One region of the Paenibacillus sp. GXUN7292 genome, then DNA from elsewhere that is predicted to be linked to it. Evidence: a T-box and tRNA genes for the amino acid it is inferred to sense, from the RefSeq annotation. Region 1 holds a T-box; the other holds one or more tRNA genes.
The links. The T-box of region 1 lies ahead of ACRRU2_RS18805 (alanine--tRNA ligase). A T-box ahead of a tRNA ligase gene usually reads a tRNA of that ligase, here a tRNA-Ala.

Region 1 (7,852 bases):
GATCTTATTTTACGGACGAAGGAATTAAACGAATTTCTTGATGAAGCATCCGTAAAGTATGATTTTGACCGAAATCAGATTGTTGCGGTTGGCTACTCAAATGGGGCAAATATTGCGGCAAGTTTATTATTTCACTATCAAGACGCATTGAAAGGTGCTATTCTTCATCATCCGATGGTTCCAAAAAGGGGAGTAGAGCTTCCAGATTTATCAGGAAAATTTGTGTTTATAGCAGCCGGAACAAACGATCCGATTTGTTCATCATCAGAGTCCTTAGAGCTTCAAGAGTTGCTGGAAAAGGCGAATGCACAAGTTGAACTTCATTGGGAAAATAGAGGTCATCAATTGACGGCTTCGGAAGTTGAAGCAGCTGGTAAATGGTATTCGACTCGATAAGATTGCAAAATAATTTTTCAAAATAATCTTATAGTAATAATTGAATGGGAATAAGGGGAAATTTAATATGGGCTTTTTGAGCAAACTATTTGGTAAATCAAACATTAAAGGAGATGTTAAAGAAATGTCTAACGTTAAATTAGCAGTAGTATTTTACAGTATGGGTGGAACAAATTATCAGTTGTCCAAATGGGCGGCAGAAGGAGCAAAAGAAGCGGGAGCTGAAGTGAAAATATTGAAAGTGCAGGAACTAGCACCTGCTTCTGTCATTGAAGGGAATGAAGCTTGGAAAGGAACTGTCGAAGCTACAAAAGATATTCCAGTAGCAACATCAGCAGATATTGAATGGGCAGATGCGATTATATTCAGTGTTCCAACACGTTTTGGTAATATGCCGTCTCAAATGAAACAGTTTCTAGACACTCAAGGAGGTCTATGGGCACAAGGTAAAACAGTAAATAAAGTAGTAAGTGCAATGACATCTGCTCAAAATCCACATGGTGGCCAAGAAGCTACCTTGTTATCCTTATATACTTCGATGATGCACTGGGGTGCTATCATTGCTACTCCAGGTTATACAAACCCTGTAATCTTTGGCGCAGGCGGAAATCCATATGGAACAAGCGTAACCGTTGGTCAAGACGGAAAAATGATTGAAGATGTTCAAGCAGCGGTAAAACACCAAGCCCAGCGCACAGTTACAGTTGCGGAATGGGTAAAGAAGGGTAACCAATAACTTTAATATTTAATATGTATACGGAGAGCCGGTCGAATTTTGATTGGCTTTTTCTTTTTTATAAAAATTTACAATAGTGCCATTTTTCTATTGACTTAAAAGGTTTGTCGTAATAAACTCTTTGTAAATAGGTTTGTTTAAACAAACCAAGAGGAGACGACGAAATGAGCAGCCTTTTTATAACCATATTAAATATGAGCCTTACGGCAAGCTATGCAGCACTCATCGTTATTTTGATTAGGCTTGGGATTAGAAAAGCACGAGTTCCAATGGTTTTTTCTTATGCGCTTTGGTTTGTAGTTTTGTTTCGTCTTGTTTTTCCTTTTTCATTTGAAAGCTCGCTAAGCTTGTTACCAGGTAAGATAGGCGCTATATCGCAAGATATTATTTATTCCGAAAGCCCGGGCATAAATACTGGCAATATACTCTTAGACGATACAGTTAATCACTCCATTCAGTCAACTCTACCGCCAATAGATGCAACAGCAAGTGTTAATCCGATGGGAGCTGTTATACAACTGGGAGCGATAATCTGGATGCTGGGGACGGCTGCATTGTTAGTATATGGAATAATTTCATACTTCAGATTAAAGCAAAAGCTTTCATTTTCAACACTTGTAAAGGATAATATTTTCGAAACAGATCAGATTAAATCAGCTTTTGTTTTTGGTTTTATTAAACCTAGAATATATTTACCAATAGGCCTATCTAGTCAGGAACAAGCTTTCATATTAATGCATGAGCAAACACATATTAGACGTCTGGATTATTTAATTAAACCCTTGGCGTTAGTGGTCTTAGTTCTGCACTGGTTTAATCCGCTTATATGGATTTCGTATTTCCTCATGATCAAGGATATGGAAATGTCTTGCGATGAAAGAGTTATGAAATTATCAAACGATGACCTTCGGATAGATTATTCCAAAACGTTGCTGGCTCTTGCTTCCAAACAAAGCGGCTTATCAAGCCGACTATTTTTTGGAGAAAGCAATGTAAAGACAAGAGTGAGGAACATCTTACATTTCAAACGTCCTGTTATTTGGGTTAGTGTTATTGTTACTGTTATGGTGGCGGTATTATCGATAAGTCTACTGGCGAACCCTGCTAAAGATAAGGAAATTGAGGAGCAAATCGTTATATTACAAGGAGAAGCTTCAGATATATATTCGGTTTATGATGGTAACTTAATAAAATTTACAGATTATCCTATTGGGAAGGAAATAAATACTTTTATTTTAGAGGTTGAGAATATGTTATTCCAAGTGGAACCTTCCGATTTTGAGAAATATGGGGGAAGAATGGTTGAAATTGAATACCTTAATACAAACTTTAACAACTTTAGTGAAATAGAATCAATTACAGATGACGGTAAATATACTAAGTCAAAGAAACAAAGAAAAGTATATGCTATACTTTCAATTTCGGGTGATCCGTATCCTGCATTTGATTAATTCGTAAATAAAAATCGCTTTTCCGAAAAGAATTGATAAGTGTATAAGGTGATAGACACGAGGCAGCGAGGAACGCGTTGAAAAAGATCTGGCTAATGTGCTGGATCTTTTTTTTCTTGACTACAATAACATAGGGATTAGGAGAAATGAAAAATATAATTACGTAAAATAATAATTTGACGAATAAATAATAATCAGATATAATGCAATCATGGAGGTTTTGCACAAATATGGAAAAACAGATGAAAATGCACTACATGCAACGGATTGACGAAAAACTTTCTGATTTACCTTGGTATGTTACAGAATTTATAGATAGCAAAAAACGAAAGTTATCTCCAACGACACTTCTTAATTACTGCCATGATTACATTATTTTTTTTGATTGGCTTATTGCTGAAAATTTAACTTCAGCGAGTCGGAAAGAAATAAACTTAGAGACACTAGAGCGATTGAAAATTCGCGAAGTAGAAAACTTTTTGTCTTTCCTGGATTATCAACTTGGAAATAAGAAACTTACAATAAATCGCAAGTTGTCCTCGCTAAAATCTTTGTTTGATTACCTTCAGAACAAGGCTGAGACAAGCGATCTGAAGCCATATATTCAACGAAATGTAATGGCCAAAATGGACTTGAATGCAGTCAAGGAAAGCCAAGAGACTATTGCAAACCGTATTGAAGGAAAAATCCTTAGAGAAGATGAATTTGAATTATTTAGGCAATTTGTAGCTTATGATTTCGGAGAAAAGCATAAAGATAATAAGCGAATCTTCACGTTTCATCAGTTTAATCGTGAGCGTGACACTGCGATTGTTTCGCTGGTATTAGGTTCAGGGCTGAGATTGTCTGAGGTTGCAGGCATTAATATGGATGACTTAGATATGAATAAAGCATTAGTACGAGTCATCCGTAAAGGTGATAAAGAACAATATGTATACTTTAGCAAACAGGCATTATTAGATTTAGAAAATTATCTGCAAATCAGAGAAGCAAGATATTTACCAGAAAAACACGAAAACTATTTATTTATTGCAGCTCCTGTAGGCCGTAAAGGAAAAAGCCGGCGTTTGACACAACGTTCAATTGAAAAGCTAATTGAGAAATATGCAACGGCTTTTGGTAAACCATCTCTAACCGTACATTCGCTTAGGCACTCATTTGCAACTCGATACCATTTAGAAAATAACGATGTTCCAAGATTGAAGAACCAATTAGGGCATTCATCCATACAAACAACGATGATATATACACACCTAACAGATGAAGAGATGCGTAATGCAGTGAATAACATGGATCGGTGAAACCGCGATGTGTTACGCGTTTTCTTATAACATGTTCACAAAACTCGTATTTTGTACATATGTATATAAATCGATTTAATGCCTAGTAACTACTGAATTTTCATTTAGTGTCATACACCATATAGCTCGATTTTCGTTCTGTTTTTATAAGTTCCCCTTTCTTGCAGTAAAAAAGCAATTCGGATTTAATCCAAATTGCTTTTTCTTTGAATACTGTCCTCCGGTACCGCCAACGGAAAGGCCAAGCGATGTCAAACCCTCTTCGATTGCCGGATTTATCATTCATCCTAGATACCAGGTAACTCATAACGTTGTTACAAATGGCAATCCTAAAACATTAGCTATTGTTCCGCGTTTTTATTAATTACTCCTTTAATCCTTCTAACTCCAGCAGAAGAAGATTGTTCTTTTTTAATACTGAACTTTCCTAAGTTTGTTGTATCTTCTACATGAGGTCCTCCACATACTTCTCGACTCCAAACTTTCCCTTCATTATCTTTGATTGTATACACTTTAACGATATCTGGATATTTATCCCAAAAATTTCCTTCAACATTACTTTCTTTCGCTTCAATTTTAGGCATCTCTGAAATATAGGTAACTGCTTTTGATGAAATCGCATCATTCACATACTTTTCCACCTCAGCTATTTGCTCTGGCGTAAGTTTTTCATCATGGTTGAAATCAAACCGTAATCGTTCTGAAGTAATATTACTTCCTTGTTGATGAACATGATCACCTAAAACTTCCCTTAAACCAGCAAGTAACAAATGAGATACCGTGTGCAGCGCTGTTGTTTCTGTTGAATGTTCAGCTAACCCACCTTTAAATTTACCCGCAGAAGCAGTTCTGCTCTTTTCAGCATGTTTCTTTGCCGCCTCTATATAAGACGCCTTGTCCTCCATGCTATATCCACTTTCAGTTAGAAACTCTTCCGTCAACTCCAAGGGAAACCCATATGTTTCGTAAAAATAAAAGGCATCTGCACCTGAAACCTTACCCTTATTCTTAAGATGTTTTTGTATTTCAAATTCTCCTTGCTGTAAAGTTCTATAGAAAAGATTTTCTTCCTTATTTACTATTTCGATAACTTTCTTTTTATTACGGATCAAATCTTCATAAGCTGTTGCTTCATCTATATAAACTTCAGACAACTCACCCACAAAACTTCCTTGTATACCTATTTTTTTACCTGCACGAATCGCCCTTCTTAATAACCTTCTTGTTATATACCCTGCATCACTATTAGCTGGCTCCGCACCATCATTAATTAGAAAAGTAGCCGCTCTCACATGATCAAGTATGATTCTAAACGACTTTAAATCGTCAGTATATTGTTTACCACTTAACTCCATCAATTTTTTCTTGGGGTTAAGGAAGAAAGCCGTATTATAAATATCCTTGTCACCATTAAGGGCTGTTGCAACCCTTTCTAATCCGCCCCCATAATCAATATTGGGATTTTGCATTTTTACAAATCCTGTGTCTTCTTTTTTGTAACACATAAATACGTTGTTCCCAATTTCTAAAAACCTCTCGCTTTCAGAAGCAGGATGATCCAGTGAATCACCGCCTGGTTCAAGATCATAGAACATTTCACTATCAGGCCCACCCGGTTCACCAACAGGCATATCTAATGGACTTCCGGCTCTACTCCACCAATTTTCTTTTTCATCATATAGGAATATTTTTCCACCTCTAGATGTCCCATATTTATATGGATCATCCTCAATAATAGGTTCTATACCAACTGATTTGAACTTTTCTGACCAGATTTGAATGGCTTCCGTATCTTTCTGTATATTCAAATCATCACTTCCTATAAAAGCACTGATATACAGCCTGCCAGGATCAATTCCTAATTCGATAATATGCCAATTCCAAATGGCATCGATTTGCTTTTTCTTATAGTTATTTTCATTAGCTTTAAACTCCCATCGACCTATCATTTCAAAAAATGTCAGATGCGACGTATCTCCTACTTCATCAATATCCACTGTCCTTAAACACTTCTGAATATTAGTTATCTCATTACCTATCGGATGCTTTTCCCCCAATAAATAGGGAACCATAGGTTGCATTCCACTTCCTGTAAACAACGTTGAGGGATCATTTTCTGGTAACAAGCTAGAAGAGGGCACTTGGCTAGCCCCTATTCCTTTCATAAAATCAATATATGATTTTCTTAACTCATCTGGTGTCATTTTCACCATGCTCAGTACCTCCATTTTAATTATTATTTATTCTTGGAAAATCCAAAAGTCTTTATTCTGCGAATATTCAAACGAAAAGAAATAAAACAAAAAAAGCCCTGAGCTGACATATTTCTTGTCAACTTAGGGCGAACTATTATGTCCGTGTTACCACCTAATTTCAGATTTCTCTGCACTCTATCAATACGGGATATCTCCGATATTGTTTCCTGAATAACGGTGGAACTCCGTTGAAGCCTACTAAGATTCCTCTGTTCGGTTCACAGCTCCGAGACTGCTTCACTATTAGATCAATGAAGATTCGCACCAACCATCTTCTCTCTGTGAGATCCCTAATACCTACTATTTCTCATCATAGCCTTTTCATTTTAAATTAAAGCAATTCTAACACACTCAACTTTCTCTGTCAATTTATTCCACTATGAAAAAACGAAGCCATTTCCTCCACAACCTCCACCTTCATCTACACAAAAAAAGGACATTTCCGTTTCAATGAAACGGATGTCCACATATGATGTGAAACAATATATGAAAATACAGTAGAAGCATAGACTCGTCAACAAAACTTAGAAATTAATATTTATAGTGGAGTTTTGATTTTCCCTTCTAATTCCTCTACTTGTTTTATAAAATATTTCATATCAGCACTAACTTGAATCCTTAAACCTAACCCAACTTCACGAAGCATTTTTTGCAAGTCTTCAAAATTTTTTTTGTCCTCTATGGTTAAATAAGCAAATTTATATAAATCATTATTAGGAAATTGCCTTAATTTATAATAGAAGTTATTAAGAATTTCCTTATCATTTTTGGAGAGAGTTCCTAATTGTTCGCCAGTTGTGATACCAAGCCAGATTCCGTTCAAAACGTCTCCTAATTCAGTCGTCACTAAGTTGGGGTCTGACCAATTATTATTTATTTGATTAGCGATTAAGCCTTCCAGTTCGACTAAATTATGTTGTACCTCTGTAATGAAAACCTGTTCTTTCACAAAATTAATCTTCATATATCCCCAAGCTACTAATGTGATTAAAATTATGTTTAAACCGATGGAAATTTTTAATATTAATTTTTGTTTTTTGCTCAATATTTCACTCCCTCCCCGCTTTCATTTTACCATATGAAACCATAAAGGTAATGTAGCAATTCTGCACGTTAGCCTTGTTGTCCTCCGACAAACATTAAACCGTACATTATATCCAATTTAGTATTCTAATTGTGCATCACTTATATCTATACAAGGGTCCCTAACAAGTAAACTAAAAACACGATAATACTAAGGATTAACATAACTCCTCCAACCTTATAACACAAAGATGTCCCATAATCATTTGGATATTTCTTTGAAATTATCACCGCTGGCAACCAAAATACAATAGCGGACATAAATGGAATGTGATATCCATGGCTTCCATTCGTATATATATCCCAGTTGAATAACTTAAATAGATAATGGCTCAACATGAAGTCGTTTTGAAATTTAAAATTAAATAAAAATCCTAAAAATAGAACAACTATTGATAATGATCCATAACCAAACGATCTTTTTATTGTCACTTCACCCCCATTGCAAATTTCTGGCCTTTGGCTGTAATTCGATCCACTTTTTCCAATTATATACTATACGTAAAAAAAGAGATTTTGTTGCACGAACCTGTTAGGGCTGCTGATCCATTCCAGCAGCCGCGCTTTAGTTATTTATTAAGCTATAGTAAATATATCAGCAACCAGTTACAAATCCAAAAGAGTTACCAA
Region 2 (7,852 bases), on a different contig from region 1:
GAGTGCTGGCGCATATTTCAGGCGATAATAATTTGAAGGAAGCTTTTATTCATGACATGGATATCCATACAAAAACCGCAATGGACGTGTTTGGCGTAACTGCCGAGCAGGTGGATGCCAATATGAGACGGTCAGCGAAAGCAGTTAATTTTGGCATTGTATACGGCATAAGCGATTTTGGCCTGTCACAAAATCTTGGTATTACAAGAAAAGAAGCGGCTTCCTTTATCGAGCAGTATTTCAACGTTTTCAAGGGTGTAAGAAATTACATGGACAATATAGTTGCACAAGCCAAACAGGACGGTTTTGTAACGACATTGCTGGAGCGCAGAAGATATTTGCCGGAAATCAAGTCCTCGAACTTTAATCTCCGTTCTTTTGCTGAGCGTACAGCGATGAATACGCCGATTCAAGGTACCGCAGCGGATATAATCAAGCTGGCGATGGTGCAAATGGATGAAATGATTAAAGAACGCAAGCTGAAAAGCCGCATGCTGCTGCAGGTGCACGATGAGCTTGTATTCGAAGTGCCGGCCGATGAGCTGGAACTGATGAAGGGCTTAGTGCCTGAAGTTATGTCAAGGGCAATCGAGCTGGATGTGCCGCTGCGCGCTGATGTGAGCTTTGGAGAAAGCTGGTATGAAGCCAAGTAATATTAGTGTTAGTCAAAATGAAAAGAACTGCCTGCCGAAGGCAGCATGCATGGGGAGAGTAGCTATGCCAGAATTACCAGAGGTTGAAACCGTCAGAAGAACGTTGGTGGAGCTGGTTGCAGGCAAAACAATCAGGTCTGTCACTGTAAGCCTGCCCCGCATCATACAGCGGCCGATTGAGCCGGAGCAATTTGCCGACGCTTTGGCTGGTCATACGATACAAACGGTTGAGCGCAGAGGCAAATTTTTACGGTTTGTGCTCGACGGAATTATTCTTGTTTCTCATTTGCGAATGGAAGGCAGATACGGCGTATATAAGCAGGCAGAGCCTGTAGAGGCGCATACTCATGTTATTTTTCATTTTGCAGATGGAACTGAGCTGCGTTACAAGGATGTAAGGCAGTTTGGCACGATGCATCTGTTTTTGCCGGGAGAGGAATTTGAGCTCCCTCCTTTGAATAAGCTTGGTATAGAGCCGCTTGATGAGCAGTTTACGCTGAAGGCGCTCAAGGAAACGATGCAGTATCGTTCGTCTAAGATTAAAGCTTTACTGCTCAATCAAGAGCATGTAGTGGGACTTGGCAATATTTATGTTGACGAAGCATTATTTCAAGCTCGCATTCACCCCGAACGGGAGCCGGGTTCTTTGTCTGCAGCGGAATGGAAGCGTCTGTATGAGTCGATTAAGCATACATTGACCAGTGCAGTGAACGCAGGTGGCTCTTCTATCAAATCCTATGTGAACGGACAAGGGGAGATGGGAATGTTCCAGCAGCAGCTGCTTGTATACGGCAAAAAAAATGAACCTTGCCCTCATTGCTCAAGTAAAATAGAAAAGCTGAAAGTAGCTGGAAGAGGCACTCATATTTGCCCAAAATGCCAGAAGCTGCCCAAAGCTGCAGCTGCCGAATTACACACGCGCCTGTCCTGAAGACCTAGATGCCGTGTCGTGTAGCCTTGCGCGCAACCTGGCAGCAAGTTGTACATTTGTATCGGTTATGCACAGAGATAAACTCCTCGCATATGATGGTTGTGTCACATCGGTTAGGCCTGAGCCCTTTTTTGTTCAATTTTTAAATTGACAGGTTAAGGCTCGACAGGCGGGGAGGTAATCAGAGTTGGAAATCATCGTCTCTATGCTCGTACTTGCAATAGCTGTCAGTCTGGACGGATTTGGAGTTGGAATCGCTTATGGCTTGCGGCGCATTCGCATTCCTTTGTTGTCAGTTGTAATTATTGCTTGCTGCTCGGGCTTTATTATATGGCTTTCGATGCAGGCCGGACGCTGGCTAAGCCTGTACCTGTCAGATTTTATTGCCAATCTTATTGGAGCAGTCATATTGATGCTGATTGGCAGCTGGTCGATCGTACAATTTATCCGTTCACGGCATCATAAGCCGGATGCGGATGCTAGTACCGGAGACAGCAGTCCTTCAGAGCAGCTTGTTTCGCCAGATAAAGCAAATAGTGCTCATAATGCCGCGTCCGATAAGGACGCGCCTAAGCAGGTCATATTGCTGGAGCTGAAAAGACTCGGTCTTGTTATTCAAATTTTGCGTACACCACAAGCAGCGGATGTCGATAAGTCAGGCAACATTTCAGCCATGGAGGCGTTTATGCTTGGCACTGCGCTTTCGCTGGACGCGTTCGGGGCAGGCTTGGGCGCAGCTTTGCTCGGTCTGCCTGCGTTGGCAACCGCAATCGTTATCGCTTTTTCCAGTGCACTTTTATTAGTGTTTGGATTGCAGACAGGTTTTCGTTTTTCTGCAATGAGAAATGTTCGTTTGCTGGCATTGCTGCCAGGTGTGCTTTTAGTTGTAATAGGCGTATTAAGAATGATGTAATTGGAGGTGATGGGATTGATTATCGGATTAACTGGCGGCATTGCAAGCGGTAAAAGCACAGTCGCAAGTCTATTGGCTAAGCATGGTGCGCATGTAGTTGATGCCGATCAAGTAGCGAGAGAGATCGTCGAGCCCGGTAAACCTGCATTGGAGGCAATTGCCTCCGCTTTCGGACAAGCTATCCTTCAAAAGGATGGATCACTCAATCGCGACGCTTTAGGCCAAATCGTATTTCAAGACCAATCACAGCTCAAAAAGCTTGAAGCTATTACCCATCCAGCTATTCGTGAACAAATGCAAAGCAGCTTACATAGATTGGTTCAGCAATATCCGCAGTCATTGATTGCAGCAGATATCCCTTTACTATATGAAACGAAGCAGGAGCAGCTTTATGAAGGGATAATGGTTGTGTATGTTCCAGAAGATTTGCAAATCCAACGATTGATGGAGCGCAATGCAATGGAGAAGGAAGAAGCAGAACGCAGAGTAGCGCTGCAGATGGATATAGAGCAGAAGCGTCAAAGAGCGGATTGGGTTATTGATAACAGCGGCTCAATAGAGCGGACGGAGCAGCAAGTGGTACAATTTTTAAAAGCAAAAGGTTTCCTATGAAGCTTAGAGTGCGCAAAAGATTTTATTTGATCGTGCTGCTGATTATATGTGCTGTTCTATTTGTAAAATCAGATTTACTCGCGCCGATTATTTATCCTGTTCATTTCAAGGACGATATACGGATAAGTGCTAGCAATTATAATGTCGAGCCTCAGCTTGTAGCTGCGATTATTCGCTCGGAATCCAATTTCAAAACAGGACGTGAATCCAGAAAAGGCGCGCTGGGGCTAATGCAAATTATGCCGAGTACGGCGGAATGGGTTGTTCAAAAAGCAGGCTTCGACAATGTTAGTGTAGATATGCTGCGAGATCGCGCAGATATTAGTATTGAGGTAGGCACCTGGTATTTGAGCTCGCTGGTGGAGCAATTTGATAACAATAAAATTGCTGCTGTCGCTGCTTATAATGCTGGACCCGGGAACGTGCGCAAATGGCTTAATTCCGGCGTTTGGGACGGCAATCTGGAGACGGTAAAGCAAATACCTTTTGGCGAAACACGCCACTATGTACAAAGAGTTCATTATTATTATAATAAGTACAAGGAGCTTTACCCTAATATGTAGCATGCATTTTTAACGTTGAAAATAAGCAGAAGCCCTGAAGAACTGTCACTTCAGGACAAGCTCTTCAAGGCTTCTATTCATAGAGCATAATATTCAATAATTATTGACGGCTTGATAGGGATTGTTGTGCCATTTGTACTAGACGACGGGTAATCGATCCACCGATCGATCCAGCGTCTTTAGTAGTCATATTCCCATAGTAGCCATCTTGAGGGATAGCGATACCAAGCTCTTGTGCTACTTCGTATTTCATTTGATCCAAAGCGGCAGTTGCTTGAGGTACAACCAATTGGTTGCTGCTACGATTGCTCATTTATGTTCACCTCCTTGCGGTTGGTAAATGTATTATGTGCGGATTTTCGAAGTTCATTCAGGTAATCGTTGGAAATCACGTTTTTTTTATTTTTTTTATTGATGGAAATGTGGATAAGAGTAGTATGTATACGTATAGTTTGATATGATTTATACAGCAGTATTCATTTTAGATAATGGATAACATGAGGCTGTCGATTAAATTGTGGGCAACTATTGATAAGCATGAACTTTAATTAAGCAATTCAGATTATAGATTGGAGGCGGCAAATTCGAATGAAATGTCCCTATTGCGACTATTCAGGAACAAAGGTATTGGATTCTAGACCAGCTAACGAGAACAAATCAATTCGCCGTCGCCGCGAATGCGAGCAGTGCAGCAGAAGATTCACAACCTTTGAAATGATTGAAGAAACACCACTTATTGTTATTAAAAAAGATGGCAGCCGAGAGGAGTTCAGCCGGGATAAAATTTTAAGAGGGCTTATTCGCGCATGCGAGAAGCGTCCGGTTCCCGTTGAACAGCTTGAGGTTATCGTATCTGAGGTAGAAAAGGAGCTTCGCACGACGGCCCATGCCGAGGTTGAAAGCAGCGAGATCGGCGCTATCGTAATGAGCCAGCTCTATCCGCTGGATGAGGTCGCTTATGTGCGCTTTGCGTCTGTATACCGTCAGTTCAAAGATATCGATATGTTTATGAAAGAACTGAACAGCCTGCTGTCAGGCACACCAGAGAAAAAAGAATAGCGAAGGCGTCGAGCTAATTACAGTCTTGCCTCATGCTTTACAGCGATGCGCATTGCAGTTGCGGTGCAGCATCAGCTGTTTAAAGCATGAGGCAGACTTAGTAACTACAGCAGGTGTGAGCAATCGCTGATTAGTCTGGGCTGGGAGAGGCTCCAAAACTCTCTTGGCGTCCTAACTGAACTCTGATTTATTTTTCTTGTTTTCTAAACAGGGTCATTTTGTCGTTGACACCATCAATTGCCATGTGATACGATATTACTTGGTCATACGGGGCCATAGCTCAGCTGGGAGAGCGCTACACTGGCAGTGTAGAGGTCAGGGGTTCGATCCCCCTTGGCTCCACCAAACATAATATTCAACACGCCAAGTAACGGCGTGTTTTTTTGTGTTTGGTGGAGCCCTTAAAGGGGGCGAACCCAGGGTTCAGTCCGCATGCAAAAACCTCCACGATAACGGAACAGCACGACCTTATTTCTATAAACAAGAGCCAAAATAAAATGTAACGGAACTCAGCGTCGCTATATGAGCAAATTGTGGTGAGAAACAAGAAGTTTGCATCAATAACGCATTTGAGTTCCGTTAGAATTTAATCTCGTCCATTTTGGTCCGTATAACGCCTCTTAGTTCCGTTAGCCCCATCCAAGTTTCGCAAACTCTCCCCAACATTCAACTGATAAGTCCGGTATCTTATATTTCCTCCTGCAACTACTAAATGATTGGTATCTACCAGACTACGCAATATACTTCGAGCATATCGATCTGTAACGCGAAGATGTACAGCGAGTTCATTTGGCATAAAAGGCTTGAGCACTCTGCGTGCATATCGAACCGTTTCTGCTTCCACACAATTCAACCGGGCATCCACCTCGAAAGACAGAAATTTTCCAATGAACGATAAGATCAGTTGCTTGCAAAATTCCGGTTCATCACGAATAGACAAGTACGCAATCGGAAAGAAGACCCAATCATCGAGAGACAATAAACTTTGTCTGCGGCACAGATCCTTAAACCTTCGTGTGTCCAAATCATGGGCATGTGACCGATAATCGTGAATTTCAATATCTCCTTTCATATTTCCCGGTAAAAAAGCCAAATCGAGATACCTGTATTCATTATTGAAATCACGGACCTCCCATTCGGGATATAAATAATCGAAGTTACCGACGGTTGGATACCAAATAGAACGCAACATTTCCACCGTCCCGTGGCTTAATCCTTTTTGCAACAACTCGCGTCTTCTGTGATTCTTTTCCTGCTCGATCTGCTTCTGCATCCACGACTCATACTTTTGATTAAATATGTGCTGCCCCTCCTTATCACCTGAAAAATAGAAAAGCCGCTTCGATACATTCAAGTATCAAAGCGGCATGTGAATTCATGTCTGATGGTTCAAGTATAGCATTGAAGTCTGTTCTGTTCAATAGGCTTCGAAAGCAGCTTGGATCAGGAATTCAATAATGGTGTCGTGAACAGTTAAATCGATGCGCTTTTTCAAGCACGACTGGAGAGCATAGTGATGGCGAGCAATAGGAGAAGGAGTCTTTGACTGTTCAAAACTTGACTACGGATCTTCATTTCGTAAAGAGAGGTTATAAACACTCAAACCGCTTCATTCGAAGTGGCTTTTCTTTTATGTGGATTGCCTGGGGGCAATCCCCGGAATTCATTAGGTGCAGGCACAAACCTCTGTTATATTTTCTTACCTTTCCTATAAGCTGCTGGTGACTGACCGATGACGGCTTTGAAGTCTTTAATGAAATGGGCCTGATCGAAATAACCGAGTTCTACTGCCAAGTCCGGCCATATTCTTTCATCCTCTCGCTCAAGGCGTTCCGCAGCTTCCTGCAGACGAAAGCGTTTGATTACCCATTTTGGAGTGACACCGACATATTTGCGGAAAAGTCGCTGTAATTGCCTGATCGATAACCCGCTATGCATACTTAATTCCTCTACCTTAATGATGCTGCTATTATTCATTATTTCCTCTACTATGTGTGCAGCTAGCTCGGCCTGGGCATCACGATCAGGCAGCCAATTTTCTAAAAGAATATCAGCCTGACGTGCCATTGCAGCATCATCGTCTGCATCGAGAATGTCATCTAGCCAGCTGTGAGCACTCGGTCCAAATATTTCAGACGCTGAGATCGTCGCTCCATAAAGTAAAGATATGTCCTGTCCCCAAAACGGGTAAAAGCCGCCTGCACGAAATTTGATACCAAGCACTCTGCCGGATCCGCGAAGCTCACGCACAAACGGAGTTTTTGGAACTCCATACAGCAATGCACGGCGACCTTCGGTATCTTGTTCAAAAGCAAGGTGGATATTCGGATAGGATAGAACCGTTTGCTTGTATGATGTTTCTTTGTCCAAATCGTAGCGAATGCTCCAGTAATGCTCGATGAACGGTTTGAGCTCTGCTCCGGATTCATAACGGGATAACGTATACATGCTTTTTCCAGCATCAGCTTTCAATATACCGCGCGAGGATGAATTCTCTGCTTTTTTCATACTCGTACTCCTTCTCTTTGTTTAATGTCGCTTTTTTACAATACTTCCGAGAATGAAAATTCTATAATAGAGACTAGCAGAAACGAGCTCATTTCGCAAAATAAATTGCAAGAAAAGACTGTTTGAAATGAAATATTTGAATTGGAGGAAAGGCAATGTCAAACGACAAAAAACATAGTGAGGGTGTAACTGGGGAATATACTAAAAACGGGATACCGATAGGGTACAGTGCCATTACGCCGTTTATAGTTGTGAAGGATCCCGCTAGAGCGATAGCTTTCTATGAAACCGTTTTTGGGGCAAAAGTAAAAAGTGTGACGGATGTAGGTATAGACGGTAACTCAATGATTATCCACGCGGATATTGATTTTGGTAATGGATATTTACAATTAGGGGCCGCTAATTCTACTTACCGATTAGTTTTACCTCCAGGAGATGGGAATGCATGCTATTCATTAGGAATATATGTTCAAGACGTTGACCAGACCTTTTCTTTGGCGGTAGCCAACGGCGCTACTGTGAGAGAAAAGCCTGCGGATTTTGTTTCAGGAGACCGATATTGCAGTATTTTAGATCCATTTGGCATCAGATGGTCGATTATGACTCGCATTGT

Region 2: it has a tRNA-Ala gene. The T-box ahead of ACRRU2_RS18805 (alanine--tRNA ligase) is inferred to sense a tRNA for this amino acid. The anticodon was not compared.

Annotation. Positions count from the first base shown of each region.
Region 1 covers NZ_JBOZWO010000024.1:95,680-103,531, forward strand. The annotation lists gene ACRRU2_RS18785 (alpha/beta hydrolase) at 1-396, shown strand, start outside; gene wrbA (NAD(P)H:quinone oxidoreductase) at 521-1,132, shown strand; gene ACRRU2_RS18795 (M56 family metallopeptidase) at 1,297-2,583, shown strand; gene xerS (tyrosine recombinase XerS) at 2,814-3,884, shown strand; gene ACRRU2_RS18805 (alanine--tRNA ligase) at 4,226-6,097, opposite strand; T-box leader at 6,219-6,462, opposite strand; gene ACRRU2_RS18810 (hypothetical protein) at 6,678-7,184, opposite strand; gene ACRRU2_RS18815 (hypothetical protein) at 7,846-7,852, opposite strand, start outside.
Region 2 covers NZ_JBOZWO010000015.1:29,488-37,339, reverse strand. The annotation lists gene polA (DNA polymerase I) at 1-653, shown strand, start outside; gene mutM (DNA-formamidopyrimidine glycosylase) at 718-1,584, shown strand; gene ACRRU2_RS13970 (manganese efflux pump) at 1,772-2,497, shown strand; gene coaE (dephospho-CoA kinase) at 2,513-3,109, shown strand; gene ACRRU2_RS13960 (lytic transglycosylase domain-containing protein) at 3,106-3,672, shown strand; gene ACRRU2_RS13955 (small, acid-soluble spore protein, alpha/beta type) at 3,773-3,985, opposite strand; gene nrdR (transcriptional regulator NrdR) at 4,261-4,731, shown strand; tRNA gene ACRRU2_RS13945 (tRNA-Ala) at 5,001-5,076, shown strand; gene ACRRU2_RS13940 (transcriptional regulator) at 5,318-6,004, opposite strand; gene ACRRU2_RS13935 (helix-turn-helix domain-containing protein) at 6,421-7,239, opposite strand; gene ACRRU2_RS13930 (VOC family protein) at 7,395-7,852, shown strand, end outside.